2 regions of the Shewanella alkalitolerans genome follow, and region 1 is predicted to be linked to the other one. Evidence: predicted binding sites of a transcription regulator. Region 1 holds the regulator's gene; the other holds the start of a gene.
The links. The regulator LexA, encoded in region 1, represses DNA repair genes until DNA is damaged. The targets are predictions, from matches to a motif close to TACTGTATNNNNATACAGTA.
Positions count from the first base shown of each region.

Region 2: the regulator LexA is predicted to act here: its motif matches at 2,632-2,651, upstream of K0J45_RS11730 (DNA topoisomerase III).

Region 1 covers NZ_CP080422.1:137,114-141,255, forward strand. The annotation lists gene K0J45_RS00630 (cell division inhibitor SulA) at 81-590, opposite strand; gene lexA (transcriptional repressor LexA) at 587-1,204, opposite strand; gene yrfG (GMP/IMP nucleotidase) at 1,301-1,975, opposite strand; gene nudE (ADP compounds hydrolase NudE) at 2,073-2,618, shown strand; gene cysQ (3'(2'),5'-bisphosphate nucleotidase CysQ) at 2,672-3,484, shown strand; gene K0J45_RS00655 (GNAT family N-acetyltransferase) at 3,477-3,932, shown strand; gene K0J45_RS00660 (TetR/AcrR family transcriptional regulator) at 4,040-4,142, shown strand, end outside.
Region 2 covers NZ_CP080422.1:2,651,321-2,655,462, reverse strand. The annotation lists gene K0J45_RS11740 (methyl-accepting chemotaxis protein) at 1-2,115, shown strand, start outside; gene K0J45_RS11735 (hypothetical protein) at 2,237-2,512, opposite strand; gene K0J45_RS11730 (DNA topoisomerase III) at 2,664-4,142, shown strand, end outside.

The DNA.
Region 1 (4,142 bases):
TTTATTTTATTTTGCTAAACAAAACAGACACAAAAACGCCCCTTGCGGGGCGTCTGTATGGAAAGGTAGAGCGCGGAATATCAGTGTATTGAACCGAACAGACTCAAGGTCTGGCCGCCGAGATCCTCTTGGGGAAAAGGGTTGGCAGGTAAGTGACCGTTCGCATCTTCGATCACCACTCCCAGGGCGCGGGTATTCTTGGCAACTATCTGTAGGCGACGACTGTCACGGGCATCCAGGGTTTGTGCCCAGCAGATCACCGCACTGGATGTACCACTTGTGAGGGCTTTTTCCATCGCCCACAGGGTTTCGACCTCATCTTTGCTGTGTACCAGTAGGATGCGATCCATACGCACACCGCCGTCGGCCAGCATCTGCTTGTAGCCTATGTTAGGTGGGCTGATCAACACCACCCATTGCCCCTGCTGACTGAGTCTGGCTAGCTCCGGGGTGAGGGCCTGCAGCTCTTGCTTGCCCTGGGTCGAACTTGCCGTAGTCGAGATAGTGTTGCCATCGCCGCGCTTTAGTGAGCTGTCGAGATCGACCCACAGCCCTGGATGGCGTGGCGCCATGCCCATTAGGTTGTTCATTGCCAGTCTCCATTTCGAATCACGCCGACGGCCAGGCCTTCGATGCTCAGGCTCTGGGTGGTGAGATCCACCACGATAGGGGAGTACTCTTCATTCTCAGCATGCAGGTAGACGGTACTGCCACGTTTCTCGAAGCGTTTAACCGTTACATCATCTTCCACGCGGGCCACGACTATCTGGCCGTTTCTTGCCTGTTCTACCTTATGTACCGCCAGTAGGTCGCCCTCGAGAATACCTATATCTTTCATACTGTCCCCCCTGACGCGCAGCAGAAAATCGGCGCTGGGGCGGAACATGCTAGGGTCAACCTGATAGTGTTGCTCCACATGCTCCTGGGCCAGGATGGGCTCACCGGCGGCTACCTGACCTATAAGGGGCAGGCCGAGATCTTCTGGCTCTTCCTCTTGGGTCAGCTTGATGCCACGTGAGGTGCCGGGCATGATTTCGATGCAGCCTTTCTTTGCCAGGGCCTTGAGGTGTTCCTCGGCGGCGTTGGCACTCTTAAAGCCTAATCGACGCGCAATCTCGGCACGGGTAGGCGGCATGCCCGTGTCGGCAATATTGCGTTTTATCAGATCTAAAATCTCGGCTTGTCTCGGGGTTAAGGGTCTCATGATTAATCCTGTCTTTCCATACAGTACCTGTCAGTATATACAGTATTTTATACAGTGCAAGTATTAACCAGATTTTCTCCCAATCCCATCAAGCGATTAGCCGAGTCTGGCCTTTTCAAGGGAGAGCAGCAGATGATGATAATCGTCGATGGCCGGGAAGTCGGCAAACTGTTTGTGAGGCTTCTGGCTGTCGGGATTCTTGATCCCCAGCTGGTAGCCGACGCCGGCCTGCTTGGCTGCCTGCAGTATGGGCTCGCTGTCGTCGATAAACAGGCAGCGGCTGGGATCCAGGGAATACTGATTAAACAGGTGGCGCCAAAATTGTGGGTGTTCCTTGGGATAGCCGGTGGCGTGACTCGAGAGCATCTCATCGAGCCCGTTAGCCAGATCTGTATGCTCGAGTTTCAGTGCCAGGCTGTGGGGATGGGCGTTGGTGACCAAGATGCGCCGCTTGCTGTGTCTGGCCAGTGCAGTGAGAAAGGGCATGCTGTCCTGACGCAGCTGGATCCTGTCCACCAGAGTGTGGTGCAAAGCCAGGATGTCTAAACCCAGCTCCTGTTGCCAATATTCCAGGCAATACCACTCCAGGGTGCCGAACACCTTGGCGTAGGCATCCTCCACCAGTTGTTGGGCGTCGGCCTTTGGGATCTGCCTTTGTTCACACAAGGCCTGAGGCACCAGGCTAAGCCAGAAATGGTTGTCGAAATGCAGATCCAACAGGGTGCCGTCCATATCCAGCAGCACGGTATCTATCTTATTCCAGGGAAACATAAAGCGAGTAAAAAAATTCCTTGGTTTGAGTTGTGGATTAGGCCCATCATAGTAAGATTGAGTGGTTAAGCAAACGCCATTTTTATCAGGAAGTTTCATGCCGGACAAAAAGCCGCAGATCCTACATGCCGAAGTTGTTGCCCAGAGCCGTCTGTTTCAGATAGAGCAGGTGCATTTAAAATTTTCGAACCAGGTTGAGCGCCAGTATGAGCGCATGAAGGGCAACGCCCGTGGCGCCGTGATGGTGGTGCCTGTGCATGGCGAGGAGCTATTGCTGGGACGCGAATATGCGGCGGGCACCCACAGCTATGAGCTGGGTTTCCCCAAGGGCCTGGTGGATCCCGGCGAGACCCATGCTGAGGCGGCCAACCGTGAGCTGCAGGAAGAGATAGGTTTTGGTGCGCGTAAGTTGACCCATCTGATGGAGTTGAGCCTGGCGCCAGGCTACTTTGCCAGCAAGATGCAGATCTTCGTCGCCGAAGATCTGTATGAGAGTCGATTGCAGGGTGACGAGCCCGAACCCATAGAGGTGGTACGCTGGCCATTGAGCCAGTGGTCTGAGCTGTTATTAGAAGATGATTTTTCCGAATCTCGAAGCGTTAGCGCCTTGTTTTTGGCACAGAAACATCTAAAACTAAAGTAGTTAAACCGAATTATCATATTAGGCATTGCCAGATGTAGGCTGTTGGAGTTGTGATGAAGCCAGAAGAGTATGTTGAGCAGGCGATTTCGATTGCCATCGAGGCGGGTGAGGCCATCAAAGGGATCTACCTCGAGGGCAGTTTTGACAAAGAGGTGAAATCCGACAATACCCCGGTAACCTCTGCCGATATCGCGGCCCACAAGATCATCTCTTCTCAGCTAAGCAGCCTTACCCCTGAGATCCCTGTCCTCTCTGAAGAAGATGCCGATATTCCTTTCTCCGAGCGCGCCGATTGGCAGCGTTACTGGTTGGTAGACCCTCTCGATGGCACGGGTGAGTTTATCGCCGGTAGCGGCGACTTCTCGGTGATCATCGCCCTGGTCGAGCACAATCGTCCCATCATGGGAATCGTCTATGTGCCCATGACGGGTGTGGTTTACTATGCCGTGGCAGGCCTGGGTGCCTACAAGCGTAGCAGCAAGGGCGAGGTGCGTATCGCCAGCAAGCAGCTGACCAAAGACGATGAGCCCTGCCTGCGTCTGGCGGTGAGCCGCCGTCAGGATCCTCAATCTGTGTTGAAGCTTTTCAATCATCCTAAGCACTGTGAACTCGTGGTGCTGGGCGGTGCGGCGCTAAAGAGCTGCCTGGTGGCAGAGGGCCGCGCCGACTGCTATGTGCGCATTGGCCCAACCGGCGAGTGGGACACAGGTGCGGCGCAGATCATCATCGAAGAGGCCGGTGGCCAGGTGATGGATCTCGAGTTGCAGCCGTTGAGCTACAACGAGCGCGAATCACTAGAGAACCCCAACTTCATCGTCGTGGGCTCGACTTACCTGCCATGGGATGAGCTGTTAACCGGTGAATAATCCTAATCTTATCAGTGTCGAGGCGGCTTGTAAGACTCAGCTGCCGGCGATCTATCGTCTCGAGCAGGGGCTCTTTGGCGACCATGCCTACCCGGATTTTTTCTTTCGTCAGAGCTTCGATTGCTGGCCGAGCGGGCTGCTTGTCGCCTGCGATAACGCTGAACGCCTGCTCGGTTACATCTTGCTGGCAAGGAGTGAACAGGCCGACTGTGCCTGGATCCTCTCTGTGGCCGTCGACGATGCCGCTCAGGGTCGGGGCATAGGCAGGCGCCTGATCACCGAGTCTCTGAGTGCGCTGCCAGATGGTGTGGCTCAGGTGAAACTCACAGTTGCGCCGGAGAATCCCGCAAGACACCTCTATGCTAAGCTGGGCTTTGTCGAACAGGAGTTGGAAGCCGATTATTTCGGCCCGGGCGAAGACAGGATCCTCATGATACTCCAGCGATAAAATCCTACCTATTAACTACCCGGTGAAAAATAATCTTATTGTGAACATTGTTTTTTATTTTGCTTGCTGGTAACTTGTGCACAAATTGACAGCGCGATGGAGCCGAGATGGCAAGACGCAAAGAACATACTCATGATGAGATTCGGGCGATGGCGACCGCCGCCGTGCTGCGCCACCTGGAGGTCGAGCCGCTCGATAGCCTGAGCCTGC
Region 2 (4,142 bases), 2.0 Mb from region 1:
AAACACTTGTCCATCAGTACTAAGTTGCTTTGGATCACCTCAGCGCTGTTTTTGATCATAGTCGCCATCCTCTCCTTCAGCCTCTGGTGGTCGCTCAGCGATAAAAACGCGCAACTGGCGGGCCAGGTGCAAGGTGCGCTGCATGATGAAACTCGCCAGCGCCTCAGTGCCCGGGCCGGTGAGTATGGCGAGCGGGTGGCGGGTTTTATCAACGAGGCCTATCGGATCCCCTTTTCGTTTGCCGGCATGATAGAGCAGAGCGCCGCTAGCCAGCCGCTATCGAGGGAAGGGGTAGAGGAGTCGGTGGCCGGCGTGCTGCGAAAAAACAGTCAGCTCTCTTCTATGTATGCCCAGTTTGAGCCCAACGGCTACGATGGCCGCGACGGCGACTATACCCAGAAGATCAGTCACAGCGTACCCGAGGTGGGTACCCTGGAGATCTATTACACCCGCAGCGATGATGGCAGCGTCGAGCATCAGCAGGTGGATGACGCCAGCGAGAAGTATGATGCCACTCTCAAGGAGTTTGGCGTGCGCGAGGCCGAATGGTACCTGTGCGCCAAGGATACTAAGCAGCCCTGTCTGATGGAGCCCTACCTGTATGAGATCAGCCCAGGCAACACGGCGCTGATGACCTCCTTAACCGTGCCTGTGGTGGTGGGCGGCAGCTTTCGCGGCGTAATTGGCGTGGATGTTAATCTGCCTGTGTTTCAGAAGCTGATCGACGAGCTCTCCGCCAGCCTGTATCAGGGCAAGGCCAAGGTGACCCTGCTGAGCCAGAAGGGTTTAGTGGTGGCGGCCAGCCACTATGATAAGAAGGCGCGTCCACTGGGCGAGTCTATCGCCCCGTCGCTCGCCAGTCAGTTGACTGGGCTGCATCGCCAGGGCGGTTATCTGGAGCAGGGGGATAACATCATAGTTGCCTATCCTATCGAGATCCCGCTCGCCAAGGCGCAGTGGTCGTTGGTAATTGAGGTGGCCAAGGCCGACGCCTATCAGGCGGCGAATGCCATGGATAAGGCGATGTCTGCCATGGCCAGCTCTCTGGGCAGCCTGCTGCTGATCGTAGGCGTCATCGTTTCGCTGATTGCCGTGGTTACCATTAGCCTAGTGATCCGCTCTATTGTCGCGCCGCTGAAGGTGATTCAGAGCCGGGTGGAGAACTTAGCCAGCGCCGAAGGGGATCTGACCCAGCAGGTCACAGTGGAGTCCCATGCCGAACTCATCGCCCTGGGCGGTGGCATCAACGGCTTTATCAATAAGTTGAGGCTGTTGATCGGCGAGCTTAAGGAGCTGGCGTCACGCTCGCAGGCCGAGAGTCAGGTGGCGGCGGAGATAGCTCAGCAGACCCACAACAGCGTCAATCGTCAGTACAGTGATATCGAGAGTGTGGTAACCGCAGTTAATGAGATGAGCGCCACCGCGCTCGAGGTGGCCAAGGCGTCTGAGCAGACGGCGTCGGAAACCGAGGCGATGACCCTCAACGTCAAGGCAGGTGAAGACAGCCTGAGCCAGGCCATGAGCTATGTGACTCATATGTCTCAAGAATCCCTGCTGGCCAAGGAGGCCGTGGGTAAGGTGGCGGAAAGCAGCACCAACATCAGCAAGATCCTCGAGGTGATCAGCGCCATCGCCGAGCAGACCAATCTGCTGGCACTTAACGCCGCCATCGAGGCCGCCCGCGCCGGTGAACAAGGCCGGGGCTTCGCCGTGGTCGCCGATGAGGTGCGCGCGCTGGCCTCCAAGACCCAGAGTTCGACCGATGAGATAGGCAAGTTGATCGAGGCGCTGCAGCGCGAGGTCAACAGTGCCTCGCAGATCATCGACCAAGGGGTGGATGGTGCTCAGCGCGCCGTGGCCCAGACAGAGTCGGCCCTGAGTTCACTCAACACCATAGTGAATCAAATTCAGGAGGTCTCCAGCCAGGTGACCCATATCGCCACCGCGGCCGAGGAGCAGAGTGCCGTCACCGAAGAGGTCAGCCGTAACATCACAGGCATCTCAGATTCCGCCTCCGAGCTGGCGAGACTCGCCGACGAGGCCCAGCAGAGCAGTGCCAGCCTGGCGGGCCTTGTAGAGCAACAGCACCAGCAGCTGGGCAAGTTAAAGACCTAAAATGTCTTGGCATTGTGATAGGGCGTCTCCTGGGAGGCGCCTTTTTTGTGGCCAGATGGCAGCCGCATCGAATGCACGGCAGAGCTAAGTTTAGCTTATAGAGGCAAGCGCAGGTTAGCGATCACACCGGCATGAGCAACCCCTGGCTTACCCATACCATTAGCCAGAGGCCGAAGAGTAGTCCAAGGGCCGGTCTATGGTGTGCGCCATGGCGGGCGAGGGCAAACAGGGTGCCGGCGCAGCTTAACAACAGCAGCAGGCTAAATTGCACCAGAGGATCCAGGCGCCAGGGAAAGAGGGAGGATGACAGCGAGAGTAACAGCAGCGCCGTCGTCATCAGCGTGGCGTAAATCAGTAGGCGTTCGGGTCGTTGTGGGGTCTTGAGTCGTGTGTGCATATCGGCCTCCGTGAATAGCCCTTAGACTAGCTCTTAGTGAGAATTGTTCTCAACTAAATTTACAAGTAAGCATGAGATCGCCTTTCCTATTTGCGCCAAGGCCGCGAGTGGTTTAAAGTTACTGTTAATTTATACAGTAATTGATGTCAGCATGATCCTATACATAGCAGAGAAACCCAGTCTTGGGCGGGCAATCGCCGATGTGTTACCTAAACCCCACAAGAAGGGCGAGGGCTATATCACGGCGGCCAATGGCGACACCGTCTCCTGGTGCATAGGCCACCTGCTGGAGCAGGCCGAGCCCGACAGCTATGATCCTGCCTTTAAGTCCTGGTCGTTCGACCACCTGCCCATAGTGCCGCAGCAGTGGAAGATGACCCCTAAGAGCAAGACACGGGGACAGCTCAGCGTACTGAGAAAATTGGTCAAGCAGGCCAGTCAGTTGGTGAACGCCGGGGATCCTGACCGTGAAGGTCAGCTGCTGGTGGATGAGGTGATCGCCTATCTGGGGGTCAAGGGCGACAAGCTAGAACAGACCCAGCGCCTGCTGGTGAGCGACCTCAACCCTCAGGCTGTCAAACGCGCCCTAGGGCAGCTGCGTAGCAACCGTGAGTTTATCCCCCTGTCGACCTCGGCCTTGGCGCGCTCCCGTGCCGACTGGCTCTATGGCATGAACATGACCCGCGCCTATACGCTGCAGGGGCGTAAGGTGGGCTATCAGGGGGTGCTCTCAGTCGGTCGGGTGCAGACGCCACTCTTAGGCCTGGTGGTGCGCCGCGATGAGGCCATTGAGAATTTCGTCAGCAAGCCTTTCTATGAGGTGCTGGCCAATCTCTATACCCAAGAACAAGCGCATTTTAAGGCCAAGTGGCAGCCTAGTGAGGCCTGTCAGCCCTACATGGATGAGGAGGGGCGTGTGCTGTCGCGGCGTCTGGCGGAAAACGTAGTGGGACGGATCACAGAGCAAGCTGCCAAGGTGACGGATCTGCAGGCCAAAGATAAGCAGCAGGGACAACCCTTACCCTATAACCTGTCGTCGCTGCAGATAGATGCGGCGAAGCGATTCGGCATGAGCGCCAAGACGGTGCTCGATACCTGTCAGTCACTGTATGAGAAACATAAGCTGATCACCTATCCGCGCTCTGACAGCCGTTATCTGCCCAAGGAGCAGCTGGCCCTGGCCCCCAGGGTAATCGATGCCGTACTCAAGGGGGCAGGCGAACTCACGGCCCAGTGCCCCGCGCCGGATCTTAAGATAGTCTCCAAGGCCTGGAACGATGCCAAGGTGGATGCCCACCACGCCATAGTGCCTACCGAGAAGGTGGCCAACCTGAGCGCCCTGAGCCAGGCCGAGAAACAGATCTACCTGCAACTGGCCCGTCAATATCTGGCGCAGTTTTACCCCGTCTATCGTTATCATGAGACTCAGGTTGAGGTGGAGATCGCCGGCGGCCATTTTCACACCAAGGCCAAACAGGAGATCGCCCTAGGCTGGAAGCAACTGTTCCCTAAGCGTAGCGATGACAAGACCGACGGCGAGGGCGACGAGGCGCTGGCCCAGCTGCCGCCGCTACATAAGGGTCAGATGCTGCACTCTGGCCAGGGAGAGCTTATCGAGAAGCAGACCCAG